DNA from 3 places in the Bariatricus sp. SGI.154 genome. Region 2 is predicted to be linked to each of the others. Evidence: predicted binding sites of a transcription regulator. Region 2 holds the regulator's gene; each other region holds the start of a gene.
What was found. Region 2 encodes NrdR, which represses ribonucleotide reductase genes. Its sites were predicted from a motif close to CACAANATNTTGTG; they were not measured.

Region 1 (5,213 bases), on a different contig from region 2:
GGCATTCCCATACCAGTTTACCACAATCATCCTCTTTAATCAGGATCTCTCCGTCATATCCACAACATTCACAATAATCACTCTTTGTATTCAATTCCGCATACATAATATGATTATAAATGAACTGCATTACAGACAATACTGCCGGTATATTATTCTGCATATTCGGCACTTCAATATAACTGATCGCACCGCCAGGTGACAGTTTCTGGAACTCCGATTCGAACTCTAATTTCTTGAACGCGTCAATCTTCTCTGACACATGCACATGATAACTGTTCGTAATATAGTTCTTATCCGTAACACCTTCGATAATTCCGAATCTCTTCTGTAAGCATTTTGCGAATTTATACGTGGTAGACTCCATCGGAGTTCCATATACAGAATAACTGATATTCTCCGCCTCTCTCCACTCTTTACACTTGTCATTCAGTCTCTGCATAACCTTAAGCGCGAATGGTCTTGCCTCCGGATCAGTATGGGACTTGCCAAGCATACGCATACACATCTCGTACAATCCTGCGTATCCAAGAGAAATTGTTGAATAGCCATTGTACAACAGTTCATCAATCTTCTCACCCTTTTTCAGACGTGCCAGCGCACCATACTGCCACAGGATCGGAGCTACATCAGAAACCGTTCCAAGAAGGCGCTCATGTCTGCATCTGAGTCCGCGATGGCACAATTCCAGACGTTCATCCAAGATCTCCCAGAACCGATCCATATCGCCCTCGGAAGAACATGCTACATCTACTAGGTTGATGGTCACTACACCCTGATTGAATCTTCCATAGAACTTGTGGTGTCCATCTTCCTTCATCTGAGTATCTTCTACGGTCAGGAATGAACGGCATCCCATACACGGATAGACCTCTCCCTGCTTCAATTCTCTCATCATCTTTGCGGAAATATAATCCGGCACCATACGTTTTGCCGTACATTTTGCAGCCAGATGTGTCAGATACCAGTACTTGGAATCCTCCGTAATGTTATCTTCATCCAGTACATAGATCAGTTTCGGGAATGCCGGTGTGATCCATACGCCTTTTTCATTCTTCACGCCCTGCATTCTCTGTACCAGAACCTCTTCAATGATCATTGCAAGGTCATCCCTTAACTGTCCTTCTTCTACCTCATCCAGATACATGAACATAGTTACAAAAGGCGCCTGTCCATTACAAGTCATTAATGTGATCAACTGATACTGAATGGTCTGGATTCCGCTCTTTACTTCATCTCTCAGTCTGCGTTCCGTCACTCTGGATACAATCTCCTCATCCAGACTCTCGCCGCATTCCTTACGCTCTGCAATTACATTGCCCCGAATCTTCTGACGGCTGATATCTACAAACGGTGCCAGGTGTGCCAATGTAAATGACTGTCCGCCATACTGGTTACTTGCAACCTGAGCAACGATCTGTGTCGTTACGTTACAAGCCGTAAAGAAACTGTGCGGCTTCTCGATTAACGTCTCACTGATTACCGTTCCATTCTGCAACATATCCTCTAGGTTAATCAGATCGCAGTTATGCTCCTTCTGTGCAAAATAATCTGAATCATGGAAATGAATGATTCCCTCTTCGTGTGCTGTTACAATCTCTTCAGGAAGCAGCACACGCTTGGACAGATCCTTGCTGACTTCTCCCGCCATATAGTCTCTCTGGGTAGAGTTGATCACCGGATTCTTATTGGAATTCTCCTGGTTCACTTCCTCGTTAATATTCTCAATCAATGAGAGAATTCCGTTGTCCGTAGTGTTAGACTTACGTGTCAGTTCTCTCTTATAACGGTAACGCACATACTTCTGCGCCACCTCGTAACCACGCATCTCCATGATGCCGGTCTCAACCATATCTTGGATATCCTCCACATGCACTGCATGGGTAGTCTCCTGCACCTTATGTGCAATATTATCTGCAACCGCAATGATCTGATACTCATTCATCTGATGGATTTTGTCTACTCCCTGGTTTGCAGCCTTGATCGCATTCACAATCTTTGACAGATCGAAGATTACCTCTTCTCCATTTCTCTTAATTACATTCGTTCTTACGTCTATACTCATCTTTCTCTCCTCGCCTCCGCCTACCAAATATTGATACTCCCTCGCGTTTTTGTACAATATATAGCGTCATGTACTATCATACACCAAAGTCATGTGAAAGGGAAGAGAAAGTTTGAAAAATTTTATTAATTATTTTTTAACACTTTCTATTTCTACCAAAAGAAAACAACCGCTCCCTTCCACAGGTGCAGCGGCTGCTATACTTCATCTTCATTTTCCAGTTTTAAAATATCGCTCACATCACACTTCAGGCAATCACAGATCTTCGCCAGCGTGTTCAGATCCACGCGGGAAACTTTGTTCTTGCAGTAATTGTTCAACTGCGTACGCTGCAGCCTGCAGATATAACACAACTGAGTCTTACTGACTTGTTTTTCTGCCAGAACTCTCTCCAAATCAATCACAATCTTACTCATACTCAACACCATGCCATTTCTTTATGGTTAAGTATACCCATATTTTTGTTGAAAAAATAGATATATTAACTTACACTGTAATAAAATACAGTGCATGGTTGCATTATGGAACCAGGCAACTGCCCATACCTTCACAGGCATTTCCCTAAAAAAACAGATTGAAAGAGGTGCATCCAAACTATGCTACATTCCAAACATGAAAGTCCCAAACCAGCAAGATATCTTCCCGCCATTCTCGGGATCCTACTCCTGGCACTCTTTTTATGGGAGGAGCACAAGCCTTACGAGATACTCCATTCTACAATTATGTCCTCCCCCGACCTGACTGAGACCAGGATGGCTATTGTCGTCCACAGCCTGCTTCCCATTCATGAAGAGACACTGGCAAAAGAGATTATCGAATCACATCAGAAGTTAAACGGCAGACATCCTAATCCTTATTTTGAACTGGAACTTTACCGTACCATGCTGCATTATCAATTACAGACACCGTACGACACCATACTTTGTGACGAATCGGGACAGATTGTGACGGAGATCAGTCTTCCGGATTGAGCCTGCGAAGAAGACCTTTTCCGTACCGGCATATCGCTTAATGCAAGAAAGGTGTATGGACTATTCCAGTCCATACACCTTTCTTGCATTGATTTCTGTCTGTCTTATAACCTCATCAGACGTAATTCCTTTCAATCTTGCAATCTCATCTGCCACATAGCGAATATATGAAGAATTATTTCGCTTGCCTCGATACGGCTCTGGTGCAAGATATGGACAATCCGTTTCAAGTACAATTGACTCCAATGGAATCGCTTCCACTACTTGCTTGAGTTTCTTTCCATTCTTGAAAGTTACAACGCCTCCTACTCCGATATGAAAGCCCCTTTTGACATATTCTGCTGCCATCTCCTTTGAACCGGAATAACAGTGAATAATGCCTCCAAGCCCTTTTGCATATTCATCCATAATCTGGAATGTATCTTCAGATGCGTCACGGCTGTGAATATTAACCGGAAGGTTTACTCTGCGCGCAAGATCCAACTGCCTGACAAACCACTCCTTCTGCACTTCCCGCGGCTCCTCATCCCAGTAATAGTCAAGTCCGATCTCACCGACTGCGACTACCTTCTCTTCATGGCACCAACTTTCAAGCATCGCAAATGTCTCTTCATTCAATGCCCCTACTTCATCCGGATGAACACCGACCGCTGCATAGACATATGGATATCTTGCCGCTAATTCCATAACTCTTTTGCATCCTTCAAAAGATGCGCCTACATTAACGATCGTACCTACACCAAGTTTCGGAAGTTCACTCAGAAGTTCCTCCCTGTCAGCATCAAATTGTTTATCGTCGTAATGCGCGTGTGTATCGAATATCATTTCATTCATCTCTATAATAACCCCGCACGTAACTGTTCCGGGCTCTTCTGAGACAGTAATGCAGGTGCGATATCGAATACGGTTCTTGCCCCGCTTTCTCCTGCCTTAGCCAGGCGATAAGCTGCTCTTGCATAGCAGACTAATACACACGCCGTAAATTCCGGATTGGAATCCAATTTTAAAGAATATTCAATAATATGTTTATTTCCTTCTGTTCCCGTCTCGCCGCTGCGGATTACGAATCCACCGTGAGGCATCTTGCTGTGGTTGGCTTTTAATTCTTCTTCTGTAATAAATGTTACCGTTGTATCATAATCGTCAAAATAATTCGGCATTGTCTTGATCGTTGTCTCGATCGCCTGAAGATCTGCACCTTCCTCCGGAACCACATAACATTCACGCAGATGCTTCTCTCTCGTTGTAAGTTCCGGCTCGTTTCCGCTTCTTACTCGTTCTACCGCTTCTTCAATCGGGACCGTATACTGAATACCATTCTTCACGCCTTCTACCCGGCGGATAGCGTCAGAATGTCCTTGGCTGACACCTTTGCCCCAGAATGTATAAGTGCTTCCCTGCGGCAGGATCGACTCTGCATACAAACGGTTCAACGAAAACATTCCGGGATCCCAGCCTACGGAGATGATTCCGATGTTGCCGCCTTCTTTTGCCGCCTTGTCTACATTTGCAAAATATTCCGGGATTCTTGCATGTGTATCAAAACTGTCAATCGTGTTAAAATTCGCAGCAATCTGCGGTCCCATAACCGGAAGATCCGTAGCAGAACCACCGCAAAGCACCATAACGTCGATCTCATCCTTCATAGACATCATATCATCCATGTGTTTTACAGCAACACCTTCGGTCGCAATCTGCACGGCAGCCGGATCTCTTCTGGTGAATACTGCCTTTAATTCCATGTCGTCGTTACGAGCGATCGCACGCTCAACACCTCTTCCGATATTTCCATATCCCACAATACCAATTCTGATTTTTTCCATATTAATATACCTCTCTTTTCTCCCCTTCTCCCATTAGGGACAGGGCTATTTTAATTAGGGACAGGGCAAATCCAAAAAGGGACACCCTTATCTCAATTGGGGACGGGGGAAATTGCAATTTCCCCCGTCCCCAAAGCGTAGCTTAACAGATCTCTGCGCCTGCCGGCATTGCTTTCTCCGGTGTCATGAGTGCCAGATTGCCGTCTGCATCTTCCGCACACAGAAGCATTCCTTCTGACAGAACACCTGCAAGGCGCGCAGGTTTCAGATTAACAAGCACCATTACCTTCTTGCCAACCATCTCTTCTGCCGTATAGTGTGCCTTGATTCCGGAGACAATCTGTTTTACCTGGC
Region 2 (5,213 bases):
AACTGGTATGCGAGAAGTATCCGAATCTTCCGTATTTTATCTTTGGACACAGTATGGGATCTTTCATTGCCAGGGATTATATCAGCAAATATGGGGATGAACTTGCGGGAGTCACCTTGTGCGGGACATCTGGCGTATTCCCAGGACTGGAAGAGTCTGAGAAAGCACTGGAGCAGGCAATTGCAGACGGAAAAGGTAAGGAATCTGATCCTGCTTACACGGTTCAGTTGATGGGGTGGATGTGTGAGCGATGCGGAGAGATCAGCATTGGAAATGAATGGATCTGTGCTGATCCTTATGTGCAGAAAGACCATGCTTTGGATCCGTTCGATGCATTTACTAAGCCGACAACGAATCAGTCGCTGCTTTACTTTGTTCAGATGTTCCAGGTAATCACTGGTACAAATTGGGCGGAAAAAGTACCGACAGCGTTGCCGATTTATAATATTGGCGGAGACCAGGATCCGGTCGGACAGTATGGAAAAGGCGTGTATGAAGTTAGCAATTGGCTGTATGATACGGGTCACAAGGTGGAGACGAAGTTGTACTCCGGATATCGACATGAGATTCATAATTATAATAAGATTAAAGATGAAGTAGAGGCGGGCATCATTGCATTCATGAATAAGAATCTGTAAAAAGCAGAGAAATCCGCAGCCAGCAGAATTCAGACATTGCAATTTACATAGAAAGATACTATAATTTCTTTATATTTATTTTTTTACATTTAGAACAGGAATATAAAGAAAAGCAGAGGTATAGATTATGAAGAAAAGAGTTGTAGTTGCATTAGGACACCGCGCTTTAGGTACTACATTGCCAGAGCAGAAGGAAGCAGTAAAGAAGACAGCGAAGGTGATTGCAGATCTGATCGAGGCAGGATATCAGGTTGCCATTACTCATAGTAATGCACCGCAGGTCGGGATGATTCATACAGCGATGAATGAATTCGGCAAAGCACATCAGGATTATACCGCAGCGCCAATGTCTGTATGCTCTGCCATGAGTCAGGGATATGTCGGATATGACCTTCAGAATGGGATTCGTGAGGAACTTGTGAATCGTGGAATCTACAGGACGGTAAGTACGATCCTTACACAGGTAATCGTGGATCCATATGATGAAGCCTTCTATACGCCTACGAAGATTCTTGGACGTTATATGAATGTGGAAGAAGCGAATGAAGAGCGCAAGAAAGGTAATTATGTTGTGGAGGAGCCGGGAAAAGGCTATCGCCGTATTGTATCTGCTCCGAATCCGGTCAGCATTGTGGAGATTGATGCAATCAAAGCACTGCTGGATGCAGACCAGGTCGTAATTGCCTGTGGAGGCGGCGGAATTCCGGTATTGGAGCAGGATCACCGTCTGAAGGGTGCCAGCGCGGTCATTGAAAAGGATCTGACGGCCGGCAAGATGGCAGAAGATGTTGATGCAGATGAACTGATCATTCTCACCAGTGTTGAGAAAGTTAAGATTAATATGGGAAGACCGGATGAAGAAGAACTGGGCGAGATTAATCTGGAACAGGCAAAACAGTATATGGAAGAAGGACATTTTGGCGAATACAATATGCTGCCGAAGTTCAGCGCATCCGTATCCTTTATTGAGAAGAGAGAAGGAAGAAGCGCGCTGATCACATCTTTTGATAAGTTAAAAGATGCATTGAAAGGGAAGACCGGAACGATGATTCGATAGATATGTATATTCATTCGAGTATCCCGTAATGCATGCCTTCGGCTGGCGGGCTCTGCCCGATAATGTATATTTTGGCAGGATTGGGACATACTACTTGAAAAATGCAAGGAGGAATGACTCATGAAAGCAAAAGTAAATGATGGATGTATCTCTTGTGGAGCATGTGTGGCAACGTGCCCGGAGGTGTTTCGGTTTGACGATGATGGTATTGCAGAAGCCTATGCAGATGTAACGCCGGAGTATGAGAGTGCAGCGATTGAGGCAAGAGATGGCTGCCCGGTATCCGTAATTGATATTGATGAATAATGAGGCTGGGATAAACCAGAATGGAGAATTCCGCATATACTATGAATAAGTAGTATATGCGGAGTTTTTGCTGAAGGCGGTGTTGATATGCGGTTGTGTGAATTAGAGAATAAGGAAGTGATTAATGCCTGCGATTGCAGGAAATTGGGGTATGTGGTGGATCTGATTATTGATGAGTGCAAAGGGTGCATTGAGGCATTGGTGATTCCAAAGGCGGGGAAATTCTGTGGATTTTTTAGTGATGGATCAGAGTATGTGATTCCATTTAAATGTATCAAAAAGATCGGGTCAGATATCATCCTTGTGGAGATACATGAGGAGAAGAAATGAAAAGTAGTTTGACTTCTGCCGATTTAACAGATATACTGTATACAAGAAAAGAAGAAAGGAACAATACAAGATGAAGTGTCCATATTGTAACCAGCCAGATACCAGAGTTATTGATTCCAGACCTGCCGAGGATGGGAATTCTATCCGTCGCCGCCGCTCCTGTGACGTGTGTGGAAAACGTTTTACAACATATGAGAAGGTCGAGACGATTCCACTTATTATTATTAAAAAGGATAATAATCGCGAACAGTATGACAGGGGCAAGATTGAGAATGGAATTTTAAGTGCATGCTATAAGCGTCCGGTCTCAGCGGTGGATATCCAGCGTGTGATCGATAAGGTTGAGACGAGAATATTCAGCCTGGAAGCCAAAGAGATTCCGAGCAGCAGAATCGGCGAGATTGTTATGGAGGAATTGAAGAATCTTGACGAGGTTGCATATGTAAGATTCGCATCGGTATACAGAGAGTTTAAAGATGTGAACACTTTCATGGATGAACTGAAGAAGATATTGAAATAATAGATATAGAAGGTATTTACTAAGAGTATAATAAAGTGATAGAATAAAAGGGAGAAGCGATATTGAAAAGTTTGCTTCTTCCTTTTTAAATATTCGGGTAATTAGATTGGGTGAGAAGATATATGAGAACATACAAATTAACCATCTCTTATGATGGCAGCAGATATCAGGGCTGGCAGCGCCAGGCAACAACGGACAATACGATCCAGTTTATTCTGGAATGGAGCATTGGCAAATTAGTAGGCTACCGCGTGCAGGTGGATGGCTCGGGAAGAACGGATGCAGGTGTTCATGCCCGCGGACAGGTGGCCAGTGTAAAACTGTCCAAATTATACGATACGAAAGAATTAAAAGATTCATTGAACCGATATCTTCCGGAGGATATCCGGATTGTGAAAGTAGAACTTGTGAAGAATGGCTTTCATGCCCGCAAGAGTGCCAAGGGCAAGAAGTATGAATATTATATTGACTGCCGGGAGAAGCCGGATGTATTTTCACGAAGATATTGCTATCATTATCCGGAGAAACTGGATATTGAAGCCATGCGGGATGCGACGAAATACCTGATTGGACCTAAGAATTTCACTAGTTTTACAGACGACAGGGAGTGTAAAGATCCTGTCCGCAGGATTACCAATATCAAGATTGTGCGAAGCGGAGAGAAGGTTCGGATTACCTATTATGGGACAGGCTTCTTGTATCATATGGTTCGGATTCTGACGGGGACGCTTTTGGAGATTGGAACCGGCAAGCGGGATGCGTCTATGCTTCCGGTAGTAATCGCGGCAGAGGATAGGAGCCTCGCAGGATTCCTGGCTCCGGCGAGGGGATTGTTCTTGCGAAAAGTCTATTATTAAAAGATAGTATGTTATGGAAATATGAATAATGGAGGATCATAAATGAAGTTTATTTCATGGAATGTAAATGGAATCCGTGCATGTGTGCAGAAAGGATTTTTAGATTTTTTTAAAGAAGCAGATGCGGATATCTTCTGTATCCAGGAGTCGAAGATGCAGGAGGGACAGTTGGAACTTGATACTCCGGGATATCATCAATATTGGAATTATGCCAAGAGGAAGGGGTATTCAGGAACGGCGATATTTACGAAAGAAGAGCCTTTATCTGTGTACTATGGAATCGGAATAGAAGAACACGATCAGGAAGGCCGCGTGATTACATTGGAATTCGGGGACTATTATTTTGTCACGGTATATACGCCGAATTCCCAGAATGAACTGGCAAGGCTTCCTTACAGAATGCAGTGGGAAGAGGATTTCCTCGCATATCTGAAGAAGTTAGAGGAGAAAAAGCCTGTTATCTTCTGTGGCGACTTGAATGTAGCGCATAAGGAGATTGATCTTAAGAATCCGAAGACGAATCGTAAGAATGCCGGCTTCACAGACGAGGAGAGGGAGAAGTTTTCGACGCTTCTGGATGCAGGCTTTATTGATACCTTCCGGTATTTCTATCCGGATATGGAAGGAATCTATTCTTGGTGGTCTTACCGTTTCAGTGCAAGGGCTAAGAACGCAGGGTGGCGTATAGACTACTTCTGTGTATCGGAGGCATTAAAAGAGCGCTTGAAGGATGCGAAGATTCTGACGGATGTGATGGGATCAGATCATTGTCCAGTGGAATTGGATATCGAATTATAATCAGATAAAAGATGGATGGCGAGAAAATTGACAAGATATAATCTTGAATTCTTCTCGCCGTTTTTATTGCTTATCGTTTTAAAACTGAAAGAACTCCCTGATCTGTTCAAGGATAATTTCCATCAGTCGTGTTCTTGCTTCAACACTTGCCCATGCTATGTGTGGAGTGATGAAGAGTCTTCTGCTGTCTTTAAACTCAAGTAATGGACTATTTGGATTCATCGGTTCTTCCCGTAATACATCCAGTCCTGCTGCGGCTATCTCATGATGTTTTAACGCTTCTGCAAGGTCCTGTTCAACAACGATTGCGCCGCGTCCGAGATTAAGAAAGATACAAGAGTCCTTCATCTTCTGAAAAGCGGCTGCATCAATCAGATTCTCTGTATATTGGTTGAGTGGTGCATGAACGGAGATGATATCAGAGGATACCAGTAATGTATCCATATCCGTCTGATGATATCCATCTTGTGGAGCACTGCCGGACGGAGAAGTGTAGATTACTTTTGCACCGAAACACTCGGCGATAGATGCAATCCTTCTGCCGATATTGCCAAGACCGATAATTCCCCAGGTCTTGCCCTTTAATTCATAAAAATGTTCTTGAAAATGAGTAAATAAAGTATCGCCGGCATATCGCTCTTCTTTTACGTAATCATCATAGAACCGAAGTTTTTCCAATAGATAGAAAAGCATGGCAAAAGTATGCT
Region 3 (5,213 bases), on a different contig from region 2:
ACTTTTCCTTTCTGCAATCTCTGCCATCTTCGCCTCATTCAGACGTGTATCACCCTTTACTCTGGAATAAGACAGATAGCCATTCATCCGGTCAATCTTCGTCAGATTCTTACTTCCGCATACTGGGCATACATCCATGGATAATTCCTCATGCCCACAGTCATCACAATATGCCAGAGACAGATTCACACCCTCATAGAAACCTTTCTTCATAGCCCTCCTTACCAGAGAACGAATGGCTTCTTTATTATAATTCACCGGATATTTCACATACTGGATCTTTCCACCATTACTTAAGTTCCAGAATCGTTCTTCCAGATCCTGCTTCTGAATCGGCGTAATATCCTCAGCAACATGGCAGTGGAAACTATTACTTACATAGGCTCTGTCGGATACATTCTCTATAATTCCGTATTTTTTCCTGAACTGCTGAATCTGTACACCGCACAGATTCTCTGCCGGCGTGCCATATATTGCATAAAGGCGTCCATCCTCTTTCTTGAATTCGTTGACCTTATCGTTAATGTGCTGCAGCGTATCCAGTGCAAACTGTCCATCCTCTACCAGAGATTTCTTATTGTGCAGCTGCTGAAGTTCGTTCAATGCAGTAATACCAAAGGAAGCAGTCGCAGACTTAAGCAACGGCTTAATCTTATCGTACAGACCGAGATGTCCGCCATAGAATCCACCCTCACAATATGCCAGTGGATTCGTAGATGCTTTCAATTCACCTAAATAGTCGTAAGTTCTAAGGTGCAGCTGACGAATCAGTTCCAGATAATAATCTAATACCTCATAGAAATCTCTGCTTTCCTGTTTTGCCTTTGCATAGATCATCGGAAGATGAAGGCTGATCGCACCGATGTTAAAACGTCCTACGAACACCGGCTGATCATTCTCATCTGCCGGATCGATACCGCCTCTTTCATACCACGGCGATAAGAATGCACGGCATCCCATCGGGCTGATGATCTTGCCATATTTCTTATACATGCTGGCAACATATCCTTCACCTGTCAGACTCAGCCAGTCTGGATACATAGTTTTGGAAGAGCAATTGATTCCTGCTTCAAACACATCCTCAAGCACTCCTCCCGGACCATGTAAATTCTCATCATAGAGGAATACAATCTTCGGAAATAATACCGGCTTCTTGTGCCCTGCTTTCCCCTGTCCATTCTTACGCACTTCTAACATCTTCATGGTTGCCAGTTTTCCATAATCGCTGGTCACCGTTCCTGCTGTCACCGTGATGAATGGATAGTCCCCACGGCTGGAAGATACCGAATTAAACTTATATTCCCATCCCTGGAAACCTTGCTCCATCTCTTTTTCCAGATCTGCCCATGCTACTTTCTGTACCACCTCTTCCGGAAGTCCAAGGCTTCGGTACTTAGCAAGCAGTTTCTCGTGAGATTTCTTCGCATAAGGCTCCAGAATCTCATCTACACTAGGCACCGTGAAACCGCCATACTGCTGGCTTGCCGCACTCAATACGATATCGCCGATTACATCAAACGCAGTATCCAGAGTCTTCGGCTCGTTATACCACAGATTCCCCATCTCGAAACCGCCGCTTAATACAGTCTTCACATCGAACAGACAGCAGTTCATGGTATCCCTTCTTGCAGACATATCATGGATATAGATATAACCATCCCGTATTGCCTGTACCTCCTCCACCGTCAGGAAGAATTTCTTATATAATTCCTTATTCAATTCATTGAAAATCAGGCTTCGCTTTGTTGATACCAGCGCACTGTCCGTGTTGCTGTTCTCCTTATCTCCAATATACATAATAGACTGACTCTTCTTATACACTTCATCCAACATCTGGACAAAATCCTGCTTGTAATTACGGTAATCTCTGTAACTCTTCGCAACTGCAGGATTTACTCGTTCCAAAGCCCCCTCTACTACATTGTGCATCTCAGCAATACGGATCTCTTTTACGTTCATGGCATCTACTTTTTCTTCTACAAATTTGCAGATGAAACCTAACTCTTCCTCTGTGAATTTGATCAGAACACGGTAGGCTGACTTGTTCACGGCGACAACTACTTTCTGTACATTGAACTCCTCTTTCGTTCCGTCTTTTTTAACAACTTTTACATTATTCTTCAACATAATTTCATCTCCTTCTTCTATTCCATCTATCCTTCATATGCCTTTAGCAACATCATCATTCAGGTTTAAACATCTACATTTAGTATTATTGTTCTCATTTTATCACTATATCATGTATCCGTTTATCTATTTATATTACCATTCCCTTATACTTACGTCAATGGGAATTTAATGGAGAAAGTGGATTCTTGGAAGTGTACGGTAAAGCAGAAGAAGATGGGTGGCTCTGAGACCGGGCGTTTCGTTAACAAGGTGTAAGCGTAAGAATCCCCGTAGATTGGCAACCGAGTACACGAACTCCGAAATCTTGATGATTTCGCAGTTCGGGCACTCTTTCGTCTTTGACGTGAAGTCAAAGCCTCATGCCAATCTACAGGGATTCTCACGCTAACGCCTTGTAACACTCACTTAACGCCCTCAGAGCCACCCATCTTCTTCTGCTTCACCTGACATTTCCGAAATCTCAAGTCTTTCTCCATTGGGAGGATTCCTGGCGAAGGATGCGCGTGGAACTGTGTTGATAGGGATCAACCGCCATTTCCTGCCAATACCGTTCCCCCCTTGCACCCCGCCAGGAATCCTCGCAGTTCATGAAGAGTTACACATAAGAATGACAGGCAGAGAGGGGCAGTATGGGCATTCAGATCCGTAGAAGAGCCGTACAAGCCGTTAGTGAAAAAGAGGTCTGAATCAGGATGAATTCTGTGCTACACGCACAGAATTCAAGAATGTCTGAGCCGGAGAAATCTTCAGATTTGTCCGACGATTACATTCGATTCCTGATTCCAGACCTCTTTTGAACTTACGGATTGTAGACGATTGGAGTCGGATCTGAATGCCCATACTGCTCCTCTCTGCCGTACGCTTTATAAACAACTCTTCATAAACTAAATTCCCATCTAATTCCCACATTCAATACTAATCTCATTGAATAACTTCAATATCTCATCCACCGATATCTGTTCTTTCTCGCTATCCTTCCTATCCAGAATCACTTCTCCTTGGTGCATCATGACCAGTCGGTTGCCATACTCAACCGCATACCGAAGATTGTGTGTTACCATGATCGTAGTGAGGTTCTTCTCCTTCACAATCTGATCAGTCAATTCCATAATCAGTTCCGCGGTTTTCGGATCTAAGGCGGCGGTATGCTCATCCAGGATCAGGAACTCAATGGGTGTCATGGTTGACATAAGAAGTGCCATCGCCTGCCGCTGTCCGCCGGACAATACGCCGACTTTTACGTCCATCTTATCCTCCAATCCCAGATTCAACTGGTGAAGCTGTTCCCTGTAATACTCAATCCTCGCCTTATTAGTCCCACGTCCCAAACCATAAAGTTTTCCTTTATTATCTGCAAGAGACATATTCTCAAGTATGGTGAGCGATGGGCAGGTTCCCATAGCCGGATTCTGATAGACGCGGCCAATTCTCGCATTACGCTTATACTCTTTCTCCCTGGTAATGTCTTTTCCGTTAATCAGGATCTTGCCCGCTTCCAGAGGAATACTTCCACAGATAATGTTCAGCATGGATGTCTTACCGGAACCATTGCTTCCAACTACAGAAAGGAACTCTCCTTTTTCAATCGTCAGGTTAAAATTGTCGAACAGGCACATCTCATTTACCGTACCCGGATTATAATATTTCTGAATTCCTTTTAGTTCAAGCATTCTTCTTCACCTTCGTCTTTCTTTCCATACTGATGACCAGAATAATAAGGAATAATACTGCCGTAATCAACTTCATAGCTTGCGGTTCAAAGTTGCGAAGAGCCACTGCCACGCACGCTTTGTAGATAATCGATCCGATTAGAACCGCAGAAGTTGCTTTTAGTATGGTTACCTTTTTAAAAATACTGGTTCCGATAATCACACTTGCCAATCCGATTACGATCGCGCCCGTACCCATTGAAATCTCGAATACCCTTTCCTCCTGGGCAAACACACATCCTGCAAGAGACACCAGACCGTTGGCAATTGCAAGTCCCAGAATCTTCACATTTCCCTGATCTTTTGCAAGTGACGTAACCAGCGTAGCATTGTCACCAACCGCCCTTAACAGATAACCTGATTTTGTCTTCAGATACAGATCCAGCAGTATCTTACAGATTACAGCCAGCACCAATATAATAAGCAACGTCGTATACGGCGCAATACTATCCGGAACTATATTCTCTACAGCGTCATTTTTAAAGATTGTCTTCTGTGAAAAGAGCGGTACATTCGCGGTTCCCGCAATGTACAGATTAATCGTCCACAATGCCGTCATCATAATAATGCCGGACAGCAGATCCCTTACTCTGCATTTTACATGGATCAGACCTGTACAGACTCCAGCCACCACACCCACCAGGAATGCTAATGGAAGCGTCAGGTATGGATTCACCCCTCTTGTAATGAGGGCAGCTGTAATCGCTGCCCCCAGAGGGAAACTTCCATCTACCGTCAGATCCGGAAAATCCAGTATCTTATATGTGATATAAACTCCCAGTGCCAGTATCCCATATATCAGGCCCTGTTCAATAATTGTTACGATAAAATCCATGAAAATGCCTCCCACAATCTATTCCATACTCTTTGATTCTATATCTTATGCTATGGAATCTTTATTCTTCTGTAATCTCATCAAAACTCTCTACTGCATCAGCCGCAAGTTCTTCCGGAACTGTGATTCCAAGGTTCTCAGCAACCTTGTTATTTACATAGAATCCAGGCTCTGTGATCAGTTCAAAATTCAGTTCAGATGCTTTCTTCTCACCTTTTAACACCTGTGCTGCCATCTTGCCGGTCTGTTTACCAAGTGCAATATAGTCAATACCTTCAGCTGCAAGACATCCAATCTTCACCTGCTCAATCTCACTTCCAAATACCGGAATCTTCTTCTCATTGGCTTTCTCCAGAATTGTCGGAAGAGATGCGACAACCGTATTATCTGTCAGATTGGTAATACAATCTACTTCACTTAACAGATCATCTGCTGCAAGCGGTACATCCGCAGTTGCTGTAATTCCTTTTTCCACCAGTTCAAATCCATATTCTCCAACCAGTTCCTTGTACTCTGCAATTGCTGATACAGAGTTTGCC

Region 1: the regulator NrdR is predicted to act here: its motif matches at 2,118-2,131, upstream of nrdD (anaerobic ribonucleoside-triphosphate reductase).
Region 3: the regulator NrdR is predicted to act here: its motif matches at 2,231-2,244, upstream of nrdD (anaerobic ribonucleoside-triphosphate reductase).

The regions. Positions count from the first base shown of each region.
Region 1 covers NZ_JBNPMC010000008.1:74,452-79,664, reverse strand. Annotated here, with positions in the region: gene nrdD (anaerobic ribonucleoside-triphosphate reductase) at 1-2,065, opposite strand, end outside; gene ACQRBN_RS05870 (helix-turn-helix domain-containing protein) at 2,263-2,481, opposite strand; gene ACQRBN_RS05865 (hypothetical protein) at 2,818-3,036, shown strand; gene ACQRBN_RS05860 (TatD family hydrolase) at 3,097-3,861, opposite strand; gene ACQRBN_RS05855 (diaminopimelate dehydrogenase) at 3,873-4,859, opposite strand; gene metG (methionine--tRNA ligase) at 5,002-5,213, opposite strand, start outside.
Region 2 covers NZ_JBNPMC010000023.1:41,909-47,121, reverse strand. Annotated here, with positions in the region: gene ACQRBN_RS11240 (alpha/beta fold hydrolase) at 1-638, shown strand, start outside; gene arcC (carbamate kinase) at 766-1,695, shown strand; gene ACQRBN_RS11230 (ferredoxin) at 1,816-2,001, shown strand; gene ACQRBN_RS11225 (YlmC/YmxH family sporulation protein) at 2,089-2,331, shown strand; gene nrdR (transcriptional regulator NrdR) at 2,402-2,851, shown strand; gene truA (tRNA pseudouridine(38-40) synthase TruA) at 2,974-3,708, shown strand; gene ACQRBN_RS11210 (exodeoxyribonuclease III) at 3,751-4,506, shown strand; gene ACQRBN_RS11205 (D-2-hydroxyacid dehydrogenase) at 4,585-5,213, opposite strand, start outside.
Region 3 covers NZ_JBNPMC010000017.1:62,126-67,338, reverse strand. Annotated here, with positions in the region: gene nrdD (anaerobic ribonucleoside-triphosphate reductase) at 1-2,127, opposite strand, end outside; gene ACQRBN_RS09505 (hypothetical protein) at 2,818-3,039, opposite strand; gene ACQRBN_RS09500 (ABC transporter ATP-binding protein) at 3,027-3,800, opposite strand; gene ACQRBN_RS09495 (ABC transporter permease) at 3,793-4,674, opposite strand; gene ACQRBN_RS09490 (ABC transporter substrate-binding protein) at 4,736-5,213, opposite strand, start outside.